Regions from separate parts of the Devosia sp. BK genome, predicted to be linked through region 3. Evidence: predicted binding sites of a transcription regulator. Region 3 holds the regulator's gene; each other region holds the start of a gene.
What was found. The regulator LexA, encoded in region 3, represses DNA repair genes until DNA is damaged. The targets are predictions, from matches to a motif close to TGTTCNNNNTGTGTTCNG.
Positions count from the first base shown of each region.

Region 1: the regulator LexA is predicted to act here: its motif matches at 1,441-1,458, upstream of DevBK_RS17575 (putative DNA modification/repair radical SAM protein).
Region 2: the regulator LexA is predicted to act here: its motif matches at 1,494-1,511, upstream of DevBK_RS13905 (YifB family Mg chelatase-like AAA ATPase).

Region 1 covers NZ_JAIMBX010000003.1:405,928-411,033, reverse strand. Annotated here, with positions in the region: gene DevBK_RS17580 (UdgX family uracil-DNA binding protein) at 1-202, opposite strand, end outside; gene DevBK_RS17575 (putative DNA modification/repair radical SAM protein) at 202-1,440, opposite strand; gene DevBK_RS17570 (putative quinol monooxygenase) at 1,605-1,925, shown strand; gene DevBK_RS17565 (hypothetical protein) at 1,985-2,218, shown strand; gene DevBK_RS17560 (ring-cleaving dioxygenase) at 2,335-3,285, shown strand; gene DevBK_RS17555 (vWA domain-containing protein) at 3,453-5,106, opposite strand, start outside.
Region 2 covers NZ_JAIMBX010000002.1:393,543-398,648, forward strand. Annotated here, with positions in the region: gene DevBK_RS13895 (MarC family protein) at 1-548, shown strand, start outside; gene DevBK_RS13900 (GH25 family lysozyme) at 541-1,383, opposite strand; gene DevBK_RS13905 (YifB family Mg chelatase-like AAA ATPase) at 1,561-3,087, shown strand; gene DevBK_RS13910 (DUF1294 domain-containing protein) at 3,084-3,728, shown strand; gene DevBK_RS13915 (NUDIX domain-containing protein) at 3,760-4,212, shown strand; gene DevBK_RS13920 (YafY family protein) at 4,264-4,965, opposite strand; gene DevBK_RS13925 (aldose epimerase family protein) at 5,094-5,106, opposite strand, start outside.
Region 3 covers NZ_JAIMBX010000001.1:949,531-954,636, reverse strand. Annotated here, with positions in the region: gene DevBK_RS04620 (hypothetical protein) at 1-443, shown strand, start outside; gene DevBK_RS04615 (HIT family protein) at 453-872, shown strand; gene lexA (transcriptional repressor LexA) at 1,016-1,729, shown strand; gene DevBK_RS04605 (nuclear transport factor 2 family protein) at 1,729-2,109, shown strand; gene DevBK_RS04600 (IlvD/Edd family dehydratase) at 2,825-4,630, opposite strand; gene DevBK_RS04595 (2-dehydro-3-deoxygalactonokinase) at 4,914-5,106, shown strand, end outside.

The DNA.
Region 1 (5,106 bases), on a different contig from region 3:
GCTCCATGAACTGGCGAGGGACGGAACCGATCGGACCATCGGTCTGTGGCAGCATGTCGTCGCCCGCTTCGAAGAGCCCGTTCTCTTCCGCCCCAACCCGCCAGACGACTTGCGAGGGTTTTAAGCCAGCCACGAGCAGGCGGCGCGCCTTGCTGCGCCACTCATCGAGATCATTAAGATGGTCGAGCCGGACGGACAGCATCAGAAAAGCTCGAGCTGTTTGGGCTGGGGCGTGAGCTTTTGCTTGAGCTTGATGTCGTCGGTGAGACCGCCGGGGGTCCAATCGGCTGCCGAGATGAAGGGACGCACCTTGTCGATCGAGGCTGTGAGGCGCGAGACGTCGGCAAGCGTCAGGCGATGATGGCGGCGCGAGGTGATGACGCGATCGACGGCACGGACGCCGAGGCCGGGAACGCGCAGCAGCATTTCGCGGTCGGCGCGATTGACGTCGACTGGGAAACTCTGGCGGGTTTTGAGCGCCCAGGCGAGCTTTGGATCGATATTGAGATCGAGATGACCGCCCTCCCCGCCCGCCACGATTTCGGGGACGTCGAAGCCATAAAAGCGAATGAGCCAATCGGCCTGGTAAAGGCGATGCTCGCGCATCAGCGGGGGCGGCGCGAGCGGCAGGCGCGATGAGGCGTCGGGGATGGGCGAGAAGGCGGAGTAATAAACGCGCTTGAGCCGATAGCCGGAGTAGAGGCCGGCGGCGCGCGTGAGGATGGCGCTGTCATCGGCCTTATCGGCGCCGACGATCATCTGGGTCGATTGTCCGGCGGGGGCAAACTTTTCGGGTTTGGCTTTTGACGGCTTATTGTCGGGTGTCGCTTCATCGAGCTTGCCACGCAGCCGTGCCATGGCGGTGCGGATTTCCGATGGACGCTTTTCCGGCGCGAAATGTTCGAGCGCGGAATCGGTGGGCATTTCGATATTGGTCGAGAGACGATCGGCCCATCGGCCAGCTTCGGCAAGAAGCTCGGGCGCTGCATTGGGAATGACTTTGAGGTGGATATAGCCGGCAAAAAGATGGACCTCGCGCAGAGTGCGTGCGACGCGGACCATTTCCTCCATCGTATAATCCGGAGAGCGGATGATGCCGGAGGAGAGGAAAAGTCCCTCGATGTAATTGCGCTTGTAAAAATCGAGGGTGAGGCGAACGACCTCATCGACCGAGAAGCGGGCGCGGGCGACGTTGGAAGACGAGCGATTGATGCAATAGGCGCAATCGTACACGCAGAAATTGGTCAGCAGTAGTTTCAGAAGAGAAATGCAGCGACCATCGGGCGCATAGGAATGGCAGATGCCGCTGCCTTCCGTCGAACCGATGCCGCCGGTCTTGGCACTATTGCGCTTTTCCGTGCCGCTGGAGGCGCAGGACGCATCGTATTTTGCAGCATCGGCAAGAATGGCGAGTTTTCGCGAGAGCGTCAGAGCAACCATTGTTCTTCCTTTGTTCTAGAAGTAGCGGCAGTCCGGCGCCCGTGCATGTGAAAAAGACATGTCTGAGGAAATTGTGATGAGGGACGGCTCGGGAGATTCCCGCTTCCGCGGGAATAACGCGGTGATAAAACGTGTCGCAGGAGATTGGCCGTGGAGACCGCATAATGGATATATTGAACAAACTGCCCGCCAACGAGCCTGTATCGCTGATTGCCGAATTTACCGCGCGGGAGGGCAAGGCGGAGGAAGTCGCTCTATTGCTCGCTGGGCTGGCCACCGATGTGCGCGCCGAGCCGGGCAATGTGGTGTTTGACACCTATCGTCGCTTCGACGCTCGGCAAAAATTCGTGGTCTACGAAATCTACAAAGACCGGGCGGCGTTCGAGGCGCATATTTCGGCAGAGTATGGCGCCGTGTTCAACGCCAAATTGCGGACGCTGATCGAGGAGCCCAATTCGGTGTTGACGTTTCTGAGCGCGGTCTGATCTTCAGGTGGCGTTTGGAAGGGTCTGTGCTATGCCCGGGGCAATTAGAGGGGCTGACCATGCCGACGCTTTATTTCGTTCAGGGTTTTAGACAGAAGGGCCGCAAGCTCGAGCCGGATATGCCGACAGCGCACAAATCCGCCGAGGCGGCGATTGCTTCGGCCGAGCGCATTGCGCCCTCGCGCGCCGGTATCTGGGCCTATTCGGCCGATGTCGATGTCGAAGCCGATACTTATGACGAGCCCAAAGTGCTCTTCAAGGCGGGGACGCTGCCTGCAGGGGTGGCCGACTAATCGTTCGGAAATCGACACCAGTGCGTTGCTATTGTCTTTCTTTGTCTAACGCGCCGTCTGCCATACATTCATGAGCGAAGACGGCGCCTGGCGCCGCGTGAATTGGGAGACATTACATGACCCTCGAACTTGGCGGCATCCACCACCTGACGGCAGTGACCGCCGACGCACCGCGCAACCTCAAATTTTACACCCAGACGCTCGGCATGCGCCTCATCAAGAAGACGGTGAACCAGGACGACACCTCGGCCTATCACCTCTTTTACGGCGACGGAGTCGCCTCGCCCGGCGCCGACCTGACCTTCTTCGATTTTCCCACCCTGCGCGAACAGCGCGGCAATCACACGGTTGGCCGCACGGGCCTCCGCGTCGACAGCGAAGAAACGCTGAAATGGTGGAAGGAGCATCTCGAGGCCAATCAGGTTTCTACGAGCGGCATCAAGGAACGTCTGGGCCACGTCTCCATGGATTTCGAGGATTTCGAGGGCCAGCGCTTCCGTCTCGTCGTCGATGGGCGAAACAAGGTGATCCCTTGGGCCAAATCGCCTGTGCCGGAAGACAAGCAGATCATCGGGCTCGGCCCGATCACGCTGTCGGTGCCGAAACTAGAGCCGACCGATGCCATGCTGACGCGCGTGATGAACATGCGCCAGGTGCGGCACTATGCGGCCCGCGAACGCGGCGGCGAAGTGTTCGTCTATGAAATGGGTCCGGGCGGCCCGGCAGCGGAACTGCACGTTTCGGTCGATCCGAGCCTGCCGCGGGCACGGCCCGGCGCCGGCGGCGTGCATCACGTTGCCTTCCGCACGCCGGATCAGGATTCGCTGCATGAATGGATCGAACGGGTGAACAGCTTTGGCATTCGGTCTTCGGGCGAAGTCGAGCGGTTCTATTTCACCTCGCTCTATTTCCGCGAGCCCAATGGAATTCTGTTCGAGATTGCGACGGATGTGCCCGGATTTGCGGCGGATGAGCCTATGGAAACGTTGGGCGAAAAACTGTCGCTGCCGCCGTTTCTCGAAGGGCGCCGGGCGCAGATCGAAGCGGGGTTGAAGCCGTTGGTTTGAACTGACGATGCAGCGCCGGTGGAGGGATCCCCCTCATCCGGCGCTGCGCGCCACCTTCTCCCCGAGAGGGAGAAGAATAAGAGGTGCTCAACTCCCACCTCCGCTTACCTTCTATTCCTCTCCCACTTGGGGAGAGGTGGCTCGGCGCAGCCGAGTCGGTGAGGGGGTCACTCCGCGTCCGGCTCCAGCATGGCCGCGTCTCTCACCAACCTGACGAACTCGGCGCGATAGCCGCCTTCGTCAATGCCGCGAGCGGATTGGGCCAAGGCTTCGATTTCGGCCCAAGTCATGTCACTGCCATAAGCGCTGCCGCGGAGTTTTTGGCCGAAGGCGGCGACGGCGGTGGCGAATTGAGCATCGATCCCGGCGACGGCGATGTCGTCATAGCCGACCGCTGGGGTCACCGGCTGTTCGATCAACTGGCTGACGCTTTCGCCAGGCAGCTTGTAGCGGATTTTGAGAAAGGCGAGTTCGTCGCTGGCGGCGGGTTGCGTCGTTTCACTGCCATAGCGCAGGGGATCGACCTGGCCTTCACCGGTAGGCGTGATTTCGTAAAGCGCGGTGACCGTGTGGCCGGCGCCGATATCGCCGGCATCCACCGCGTCATTGTTGAAATCCTCGCGGTTGAGATGTCGGGTTTCGTAGCCGATGAGGCGGTATTCCGAGACGAGCGCGGGATTGAACTCGACCTGGACCTTGACGTCCTGGGCAATGGTGTGGAGCGTGCCGCCGACTTCTTCGACGAGCACCTTTTTGGCCTCGGCGAAGTTGGAAATGTAGCTGGCATTGCCATTGCCGTTCTGCGCCAGCGCCTGCATGGTCGCATCATCAAGATTGCCGCGGCCAAAGCCGAGCACAGAAAGGCTGATGCCGGACTGGCGCTTTTTGGAGATGAACTGTTCCAGCGCCTTAGGGTCATCGATCCCGACATTGAAATCGCCATCGGTCGCGAGGATCACCCGATTGGTGCCATCGACCTTGCCCTGTTCGGCAAGGCGATAGGCAAGCTCGATCCCTTCGGCGCCGGCAGTGGAGCCCCCTGCCCCAAGCTCGTCGAGCGCGGAGAGGATTTTTGCCTTGTCGCTGGACGAAGTGGGTTCGAGCGCGACACCGGCTGAACCAGCATAGGTGACGATTGAAACCGTGTCCGTATCGCTCAACTGATCGAGCAGCAGCGCAAAGGAGCGTTTGAGGAGCGGCAGCTTGTCGGGTTCATCCATCGAGCCCGAAGTATCGATGAGGAAGACAAGATTGCTCGGCGGGATGGCTTCGGCGGGCGGGGCATAGCCGCGAATGCCGATGGCCATGATCTCGGTCTTGTCGTTCCAGGGCGTCGGGAAGATTTTGACCGTCGGCTTGAACGGCATGTCGGCGCTGGGGGCGGCCGGGTAGTCGTAGGGGAAATAGTTGATCAGCTCTTCGATGCGCACGGCATCGGGCTCGGGGACAAAACCGTCTTCGAGCTGGCGGCGGACATAGGAATAGCTCGCCGTGTCGACATCGAGCGAGAAGGTCGAGACCGGCTCTTCGGCGGCGATCTTGAGGCGCTGCTCGTCAAAGCTGGTAAATTCGTCGCCAGTCGGTTCGGTGGCTGATGTGCCGACATAGGCGGGGCTCATGGCGCTGTCCTGCGCCAGCGTTATCGGCGCGGCCGGTGGCGGCGGGACGGCGGACGGCATGCGCATCATCGACGGCGCGGCTTCGCTTTCGAGCATCGGCTCTGGCGCAACCGGCATGGTTGTCACGGCCGGCGCTTCGCTCCGCGTATCGACCGGCGCGGGCTCAGCCTCTTCGACGGGCTGCGGGGCTGGAGCCGGACGG
Region 2 (5,106 bases), on a different contig from region 3:
AGGACAATACGCCCGCGCAACGCCGCACCTTTGCAACCCGTGGCGTCGTCATCGCGCTGTTGATCCTGTTGTTCTTCGCCTTCCTCGGCAATCTGATCCTTGATGTCTTCGGCATCACCATTCCGGCGCTTCGCACCGCGGGCGGCGTCCTCCTACTCCTCATCGCCATCGACATGGTTTTCGCGCGCCATTCGGGCGGCACAGGCACGACCGACGAGGAAGAGGTTGAAGCCCGTCAGGCCCACGATATTTCGGTGTTCCCGCTCGCCATGCCGCTTCTGGCCGGCCCCGGCGCTATCAGCGCCGTCATTCTGCTGACGACTGGCGCCGAATCTCAGGCCGAATTCTGGCTCGTCATCGCCGCAATCATCGTCATCCTGGCGCTGGCCTGGCTCACCCTGCTCGTCGCTATTCCAATCCAGCGCCTCCTGGGACTCACCGGTCTTTCCGTGGTCTCCCGCGTCGTCGGCATTCTGCTTGCGGCTCTCGCTGTGCAGTTCGTCTTCGACGGCATCAAGGCCTCGGGCCTCCTCGGCGCCGCTACTTGACGAACTGGCAGCGGCCGGTTGGCGCCAATGCCGAGATGGCGCGTGGATCGCAACCTGTGGACAGGAACATCAACCAGTCATTGGTCGAGCCGTAAAACACATTCCGGTCGACCTCGCCCTTGACCCCAGGCACAACGCCCGTCTGGGTATATTGCCAGAAAGTCCAGGTGCGGTTTTCGTAGCGCTCATGCGGCTCGGCAGCGGTCGAGCGCAGCCAAAACGTGTTCGGAAAATATTCACCGGCGAGGATATCGCGGTGGAAGTTCATGTCGGTATAGATGATCGGCAGCTTGCCGGTATGGCGCTCCATCACATCGAGCATGAGCCGGATTTTTTCGAGCGCATCGGCCTTGCTCGGCTTTACCGTGCAGCTTGAATGATTGTTCCATTCGAGGTCGAGCACGGGTGGCAGGGCGCTTGGATCGGCCGGCACGTTCTGCACGAACCAATTGGCCTGCTCTGACGCCGGTGAACACCAGGTCATGAAGTGATAGGCGCCGCGCGGCATGCCGGCATTGCGCGCCCGCTCCCAATTGGTGCGGAAATTGGGATCGACATAGTCCTTCCCTTCCGTCGCCTTCATGAATACGAAGTGGGTGCCGCCCGCGCGTGCCCGGTCGAAATCGATATTTTCCTGATAGCGCGCGACGTCGATGCCTTGCACCGGCATGCCGCGGGCGCGATCGACACCGGCATGGGGCCGATTATCTCCCGGAATGGCGCCATAAAGCCCGCCGCCGGTCGCGCATGCTGCCAGTGCTGCCACTGTCAGGCCCATCACAGCATGGCGCAACAGAGCGGAAACAGAGGCGGGCAAACGAAAGGTGCGGGCCATCAACACACTCGACTTAGAAAGACAATCAGAGCCTTTGATTCAACATGTCGGGGTTAATGGACGTTTAGGGTAACCAATGTGGCAGTGAACATGGTTAACGAGCCATCTTCTGTTCGCTCTCCGTTCTTGACTGATGCGGTTCTTCTGTTAGCGTTGCTTGAGGTGGGGGCCTTGTTCATGGTTACGCGTGTTGCCACAGTCGCCTTTAACGGCATCGAGGCGGTGCCGGTCGATGTCCAGGTGCAGATCGCGCCTGGTCTTTCCAAGTTTCTGATGGTTGGCCTGCCCGATAAGGCGGTAAAGGAATCAAGTGAGCGCGTTCGCGCAGCGCTTGTCGCTTCTGGCCTCGGCCTGCCGCCCAAACGCATCACGGTCAATCTCGCCCCAGCCGATCTGCCCAAGGAAGGGAGCCACTATGATCTCCCCATCGCTCTGGGCCTGATGGCTGCCATCGGCGCGATCCCGCAGGATGCGCTCGATCGCTATCTGGTGCTTGGTGAACTCGGCCTTGATGGCCGTCTGGCTCATGTTGGCGGCGTTCTTCCTGCTGCCATAGCCGCCACGGCCCGGGGATTGGGCATTATCTGCCCAACGGCATCTGGCCCCGAGGCAGCCTGGGCCAATGACGACATCGATATCGTCGCGGCCGATAGTCTTCTCTCCCTTGCCAATCATCTCGTCGGCCGGCAATTGCAGGCTCGGCCGCGTCCGGTGCAGCGCCTGATCGATGCCGGCACAATGCCTGATCTGGCCGATGTCCGCGGCCAGGCCGTGGCGCGGCGGGCGCTCGAAGTTGCGGCAGCCGGTGGTCATAATCTTCTTTTGGTCGGTCCGCCCGGCGCCGGCAAATCTATGCTGGCGGCGCGATTGCCCTCGATTCTGCCGCCGCTTGAGCCGCGCGAATTGCTCGATATCTCGATGATCCAGTCGATCGCTGGCGAACTGGCGGGTGGCGCCCTGTCGGATAGACGCCCGTTCCGCGCCCCGCATCATTCAGCTTCGATGGCCGCGCTGGTTGGCGGTGGCCTAAAAGTGCGGCCGGGGGAAGCGAGCCTTGCCCACAACGGCGTCCTGTTTCTCGATGAGCTGCCCGAATTCGCGCCCAGTGTCCTCGATAGTCTCCGCCAACCGCTCGAAAGCGGTGAAATGGTCATTGCCCGTGCCAATGCCCGCGTCACTTACCCGAGCCGCTTCCAGCTCATCGCCGCCATGAACCCCTGCAAATGCGGCATGGCCGGCACGCCTGGCCACACTTGCAAGCGCGGCGACGCCTGCGCCGCCGATTATCAGTCGCGCATTTCCGGACCATTTCTTGATCGCATCGACATTCGCATCGATGTTCCAGCCGTCTCCGCGACGGACATGATCGGCTCTGCGCCCACCGCCGAGCCATCGTCTATCGTTGCCCAGCGCGTAGTCATGGCCCGCGTGCGTCAGCGCGAGCGGTATGAGGCGGCCGGTGCGCCAGATGTGCTGACCAATGCGGCCGCCAGTTCAACGCTGATCGAAAAACTTGTCAAGCCCGACCGTGATAGTCAAACGCTGCTGCTCATGGCGGCCGAGCGCTACAATCTCTCCGCGCGCGCCTATCATCGTGTTCTCAAGGTTGCCCGCACCTTGGCTGATCTGGCCAATGCTGAAAAAGTCGCGCGTCCGCACATCGCGGAAGCCCTAAGCTATCGTCTCAATTTTGGTGCTGCGTGAGCAATCTCCGCGGTGAACTGGTTCACTGGAATGATGCGCGTGGCTTCGGCTTCATCGCGGGCGACGATGGGCAGCGCTATTTCGTCCACATCTCATCCATCATGAGGATCGCGACACGCCCGCGCGTCGGCGACGTGGTCTATTTCGCTGCGCGCAAGGGCGAGAAACAACAGCTTGAGGCACGCTCTGTCACCATTGCAGGTGCCAATCCGATTACGCCGCAAGCGCGCCGGAGCCAAACCAGGCGCGAGCTCGATTGGCAGCTCATCCTCGCGCTGAGTCTCTTAGGTCTCTTGGCCTACCTCATCTGGCATGATCCACATGCCGGCTTCCTGCTCCTGCCCTACGCCGCCGGCGGCGTGCTGACATTTTGTATCTATTGGCTGGATAAGCGCGCGGCGGAAGCGCAAGCCTGGCGGGTCAGCGAAGCCACTTTGCATGGTCTCGATCTTGCCTTTGGCATCATTGGCGGCCTCCTGGGCCAGGCAATTTTCCGGCACAAGACGCGCAAAACGCGCTTTATGTTTGCGACACTCATGATCGGTTTCGTCCATCTTGCGCTGCTCGCTGGACTTGCCCTTGGCGAAATCAAACTCGAAGCACTACCCGCGACGCTTCATGCTGTATTGGTGGGTCAGTGATTCACGTGAAGCAGAGTTTGAGGAGATTTTTATGCGCCATCGCATTTCGGCCGGCGTTCTGGCCATGCGCGACGACAAAATTCTCCTCGTTCGTCACTATCGCGCTGGCAAGCATGATTTCTGGGCTGGTCCCGGGGGCGGCGTCGAAGGCAGCGAAGAACTCTGGCAAGCCGCAGAACGCGAGGCTTTCGAAGAAACCGGCCTCCGCGTCATGGCGCAAAATCTTGCTTATATCGACGAGTTGGTCGATGGCTGGGGCCGGGTGGTGAAATTCTGGTTTCTCGCGCGCTTCATTTCCGGTGAGATCGATATCACCGCCAATCCCGCCTTGGGCGAGAGCATTAGCGAAGCCGGTTGGTTCGGGCAGCATGACCTCCCCAAGGGCCATGTCTTTCCGGAAATGCTCCGCGATCGTTTCTGGACCGACCGTACAACAGGCTTTCCCACGCCGATAAAACTCCCGCTGCGCCAGTCTATTTTCTAGCTCGCAGCGACTTGCCTTTACGGCTGCCGTGTTTCACGTGAATCCAAAGCGTTACGTGTCGTCATTGCGGCGATCATTTACCCAGCTGTCGCGCCATTCGCGTTCGAGCACGGTGCGGCGCTTGCCATAGCGCTCATCGGTCACGACCAGATTGATGATGCGGTCGGTGCGAAAATTGCGGAAATTCTGCCGCAATAGACACCAGGCGGCAATGGTCTGCTTACCCTCGTAAAAAGCGAGACCCACCGGCCAAAGCGTGCGCGACGTCGCCCGCCCTTGCTCGTCCTGATAGTCGATGGTCACCGCCCGCTCCTGTCGCATGGCGAGGCGGATCTCTCCCAGCACGGGAATAGGCTTGCGTCCGCCCCATTGCGCCATTGGCCAAAGCGCGGTGTCGCTGATCCGATCGCGCAAATCTTCCGGCGATGCGGTGGCGATCTTGGCGAGCGCGTTTTGTGCGGCAGCGCTCAAGCCATCGTCGGGCTGTGTCCCGACCCAACGCGCGCCCAGCACCAGCGCCTCAAGCTCTTCGGCCGAAAACATCAGCGGCGGCAGGAAGAAGCCAGGTTTGAGCATATAGCCAATCCCTGCCTCGCCATCGATCGGTGCCCCAAGCCCGATTAGTGTCTGGATATCGCGATAAAGCGTGCGGACGGAAACGCCCTGTTCCTCGGCCAAGGCCGCTGCCGTCACCGGCCGCCGATGCCGCCGCAGCGCATCCATGATGGCAAATAGTCGCTCGGTCTTGTCCATGACGCCCTCGTGAACAGAGAAGGAACGGGATGGCAGATTCTGGCGTAGAAATCCACTAGCGGCAAAAGAAAAGGCCGCCCAAGGGCGACCTCATCGGGTTCGGCTCACGCTGCTAACAGCCCCAAAAATCAAGCGATCTCG
Region 3 (5,106 bases):
CGCACGGCGCCAAAACGGACGATTGCTGGAACGCCAATTACGTCACGTTTCGCGACCTGATCGAGCGCTTCACCCTCATGGGCAAGGATAGGCTCCTCGCGCCGGAGGTCTGGGCGCTCGGCTCCGAGGTCGAATTTCACGGCGATATGGGCATGGATGAATTGCGCGATTATTCCAGTTCGAAGCGCGCCTTCGCTGCCCGCGCCCGCCACTATTATCGCTCCGACGACCTCATCTATCGCCACATTGTCCCCTCCTCCTTCACCTCCGCCATGGGCAAGGGCGCGATGTCGGCGGAAACGGCGGTCGGCATCGCTCTCTTCTTCATCACCCGCGGCTTCAAATATGTACCGGTGACCCTTACCGGCCTTGCCGTCCTCAATTTCTTCCGCTTCCGATATGCCAACAATGCCGGCGACGAAGCGCTCGCCGCTGCCGAATAATCCGAGGCTTTGATGACCTACGACCCAACCAATATCTTCGCCAAAATCCTCAAGGGCGAACTACCTTGCCACAAGGTCTACGAGGACGACACGGCCCTCGTCATGCTCGACATTTTTCCGCAGTCCAAGGGTCACACCCTCGTAATTCCCAAGGCCCCATCGCGTAACCTTCTCGATGCCGATCCCGCGGCCCTTTCGGCGGTGATGCCGCTCGTCCAACGCGTCGCCAAGGCCCTGCAGACTGTAACGAAAGCCGACGGCATCCGCCTCGCCCAGTTCAACGAGGCCCCGGCTGGCCAGACCGTCTTTCATCTCCATTTCCATCTGATCCCTGCCTACGAGGGCACCGCCCTCGGCGCCCATGCCAGCGGCCGTGCTGACGACGCCGAACTCGCCCAACTGGCGAAAGACCTCGCCGCCGTGCTCTAGTCTTGCCGCTGACGCGACGTCTTCCGGCGAAAGCGAGAATCTCTACTGCGCCTCTATTTGGCAAAGATGGGAGACTCTTGCGGAACATAGACGGAACACATATAGTCGTTCCGTATCCGTTCCGATTCTAGGGCTCACCGGCGATGCTGACGCGCAAACAACACGAATTGCTGATGTTCATCCACGAACGGATGAAGGAAAGCGGCATTCCCCCATCCTTCGACGAAATGAAGGATGCGCTGGATTTAGCGTCGAAGTCAGGCATCCATCGGTTGATCACTGCGCTCGAAGAGCGTGGCTTCATCCGCCGCCTGCCCAACCGGGCGAGAGCCCTCGAGGTCGTCAAGCTGCCGGATTCCATGAACCCATCCCTCGGCGGGCGCAAAGCCAAGTTTGAACCGTCGGTTATCGAAGGCAGCCTCGGAAAAGTTAGCGCGCCCCAGCCACGCGGTATCGCCGCCGAGGATTATGCCCGACCGATCTCCATTCCCGTCATGGGGCGCATCGCTGCCGGTACGCCCATCGAGGCGATCCAGACTCATTCCCACACCATTCAGGTCCCGCCTGAAATGCTTGGCGCGGGCGAACACTATGCGTTGGAAGTCCGCGGCGACTCCATGATCGACGCCGGCATTTTCGATGGCGACACGGTCGTTATCAAAAAACAGGATCAGGCCAGCACTGGAGAAATCATCGTCGCCTTGGTCGATGACGAAGAGGCCACCCTCAAACGCCTCCGGCGCAAGGGCAACACTATCGCACTCGAAGCTGCCAACCCGGCCTACGAGACCCGCATCTTCCCGCCGGATCGCGTGAAAGTTCAAGGCCGCCTCGTCGGCCTCCTCCGCAAATACTAATGCCCGGCGCCGCCACACCCAAAACGGTGATGGCGGCTTATGCCGACCTGATCAACCATCACGACTTTTCATTGCTGGTCCCGCTGATCGATTCCGATGCAGTCTTCTGGTTCAGTTCAGGCAGTTTCACCGGCATCGATGCCATTCGCAGTGCCTTCGAACGAACATGGCAGCGTCTTGAGAACGAGACGTACTGGCTTGAAGACCTCACCTGGATCGCGGACGGCGACACGGCAGCGAGCTGCACCTATCGGTTCTGTTGGCGCGCTGTGGTCGATGGCAAAGACGCCGAAGGATCAGGACGAGGCACCACGGTGCTCGCCAAGCGCGGTGATGCTTGGCGCATCATCCACGAACATCTAAGCTCTTATCCGGATTGAGCGTGACATTCTTTAGTCTCGATCGCGTTTCTACGCCGAGTGCGATTAGCCTGCAGCAGCGGATTTCATATCTCAGCGGTGAAAAGGGCTGTCACTTAGGCAAACTCGATGCGTCCCTCCTCCTACTAATGGCTTCGATCCGGCCGCAGGCAAAATTGCGCCAGTGGCGCAACTTCAGGAGAGAGGGCCATGAGGGCTATGCCCGAATGGCAAGCTAGGTGGGGTAAACCCCAAAACCCCAAAATACTTATCCATCTTCTCCCCGCTCCCCAAAACCTCGCCCATACTCTCCCCATTCCGCCAGTCACACGGCTCCCACGCAGGGTCGGGCGGAATGGCCGGTGGATGGGGGCGCCTATCCGGGCGGGGAGTTGAAATACGGCAGCCGCGACCGAAATAACGTTCGCGCCTGATCCCGGACCTGCTGCAAACTCCGGATCCTGTGACCGGCGGCCTTTGGCTCCCAATGTCTAAACAGGTAGAGCCAATGGCCGCCCGTCACCGTGAAAAACCGTCAGCCAAAAAAAAGGCCGGGCGGCACTCTGTGCTGCCCGGCCTTTAACTCGGTCACCGAAGGATTGGCCGGTAGTCGGCCTAGGCTGAGGCGAAAATGTCGGTCTCTGAGAACCGGCGCGCAGCGTACATCAGTACGTGAGCACCGGAAGCGCAAGAGACCGGCATTTGCAGACCAGCATCGGCCGAATGACGGTCGATCCTAGTGGTTATCCCTTGGCAGGCCTTCTGTCTGCGCAATCCGCTGGTACTTTTCAGCCGGTTTCAGGATCGCGCCTTCGCCGAGCTGGCCGACGATACCGCGCTGGATTTCCTGCCACGGCGTCTGGTGCTTGGGATACTTGTAGCCGCCTTCAGCCTCGAGCGCCGCGCGACGGGTCGCGATTTCTTCGGCCGAGATCAGGATATCGGCTTCGCCCTTGTTCAGATCGATGCGGACGCGGTCACCAGTCTTGAGGATCGCAAGGTTACCGCCTGCAGCTGCTTCCGGAGACGCATTGAGGATAGAAGGCGAACCCGACGTGCCTGACTGACGGCCGTCACCGATACAGGCGAGCGAATGGATGCCCTTCTTGATGAGGTAGGCCGGCGGCCGCATGTTGACGACTTCTGCCGCACCCGGATAGCCGATCGGACCAGCGCCGCGCATGAAGAGCAGCGTGTTTTCGTCGATATCGAGCGCCGGATCGTCGATGCGGTGGTGATAGTCCTCAGGGCCATCGAACACCACCGCCTTGCCTTCGAACATGCCGGGATGCTCGGGATTGGCGAGGTAGCGCTCACGGAACTCGGACGAGATCACGCTGGTCTTCATGATCGCGCTGTCAAAGAGATTGCCGCGCAGCACGAGGAAGCCGGCATCCACCTTGAGCGGATTGTCGAAGTGGCGGATGACCTTATCGTCCTGGATCGTCGTGTTGCGGCAATTCTCGCCAATGGTCTTGCCGTTGACGGTCGGAGCGTTCTCGCGAATGAGACCCTGCTTCATCAGCTCGTTTACCACCGCCGGCACACCGCCGGCATGGTAGTAATCTTCGCCGAGATATTCGCCAGCCGGCTGCAGGTTCACCAAGAGCGGCACCTTGTGGCCGTAGGTCTGGAAGTCCTGCAGTTCCAGCTCGACGCCGATATGCTTGGCGATGGCCTGGATATGGATCGGCGCATTGGTCGAGCCACCGATCGCCGAATTGACGACGATGGTGTTGATGAAGTTGTCCTTAGTCAGGATGTCCGAGGGTTTCAGATCCTCGTGCACCATGTCGACGATGCGCTTGCCGGTCCGGTAGGCCATTTCCTGGCGGTCGCGATACGGCGCGGGAATAGCTGCCGAGCCCGGCAACTGCATGCCGAGCGACTCGGCCAGCGAGTTCATCGTCGTCGCCGTACCCATCGTGTTGCAATAGCCGGTCGACGGCGCCGACGACGCGACGAGTTCAATGAACTGCGCATAGTCGATCTCGCCCGCCGCCATCATCTGGCGCGCCTTCCAGACGATCGTGCCGGAACCCGTGCGTTCGCCCTTGTGCCAGCCATTGAGCATGGGCCCGACCGACAGCGCGATCGCCGGGATGTTCACGGTCGCCGCGCCCATCAGCATGGCCGGGGTCGTCTTGTCGCAACCAATGGTCAGCACCACGCCATCAAGCGGGTAGCCATAAAGCACTTCGACGAGGCCGAGATAGGCGAGGTTGCGGTCAAGGCCCGCGGTCGGGCGCTTGCCGGTTTCCTGGATCGGATGCACCGGGAATTCGATGGCGATACCGCCAGCTTCGCGAATGCCCTCACGCACGCGCTCGGCCAGCACCATGTGGTGACGGTTGCAGGGGCTGAGGTCCGAACCGGTCTGCGCAATGCCGATGATCGGCTTGCCCGACTGAAGTTCTTCGCGCGAGACGCCGAAATTCATATAGCGCTCGAGATAAAGCGCGGTCATGTCCGGGTTTTCGGGATTGTCGAACCATGCGCGCGAACGCAGCTTCTTCGGAGCGCCGCTGTTATCAGTCGTCATCGTCAAATTCCTTATCCGTCCGCAGCGCGCGGACCGTGGGCCTTGCTGGTTGCCGTTTTAGCACGGCAAGCGCCGCTGTGAACGGCTCCCATCGAAAAAATCATACAATTGATTTGGGTGGGGTAACAGGGGGCATATGTGCCGGAACGCTCTGAAAATCTTACCAATCGCGGAGAACACATTTGAGCTCTCCGATAGCCCCTGCGCTGATGGCCCTGTTCATGGGCCGAGAACCCAATTAGGGTCGCGCCGCATTGTGTAGGCGGTCGTCGAGGAGGCTTGTTTGAGCGAATCTGTTGCCTGGATTGCGGTCGATTGGGGCACGTCCAATTTGCGCGGCTGGACCCTCGATCACGCTGGAAATGTCCTTGCCTCGCGCAGTTCGCCAAAAGGCATGGGCAAGCTGACGCGCGAAGAATTTCCCGCCGCACTTTCAGAATTGCTCGCCGATATTCCCCTGACGGAAAAGACCGACG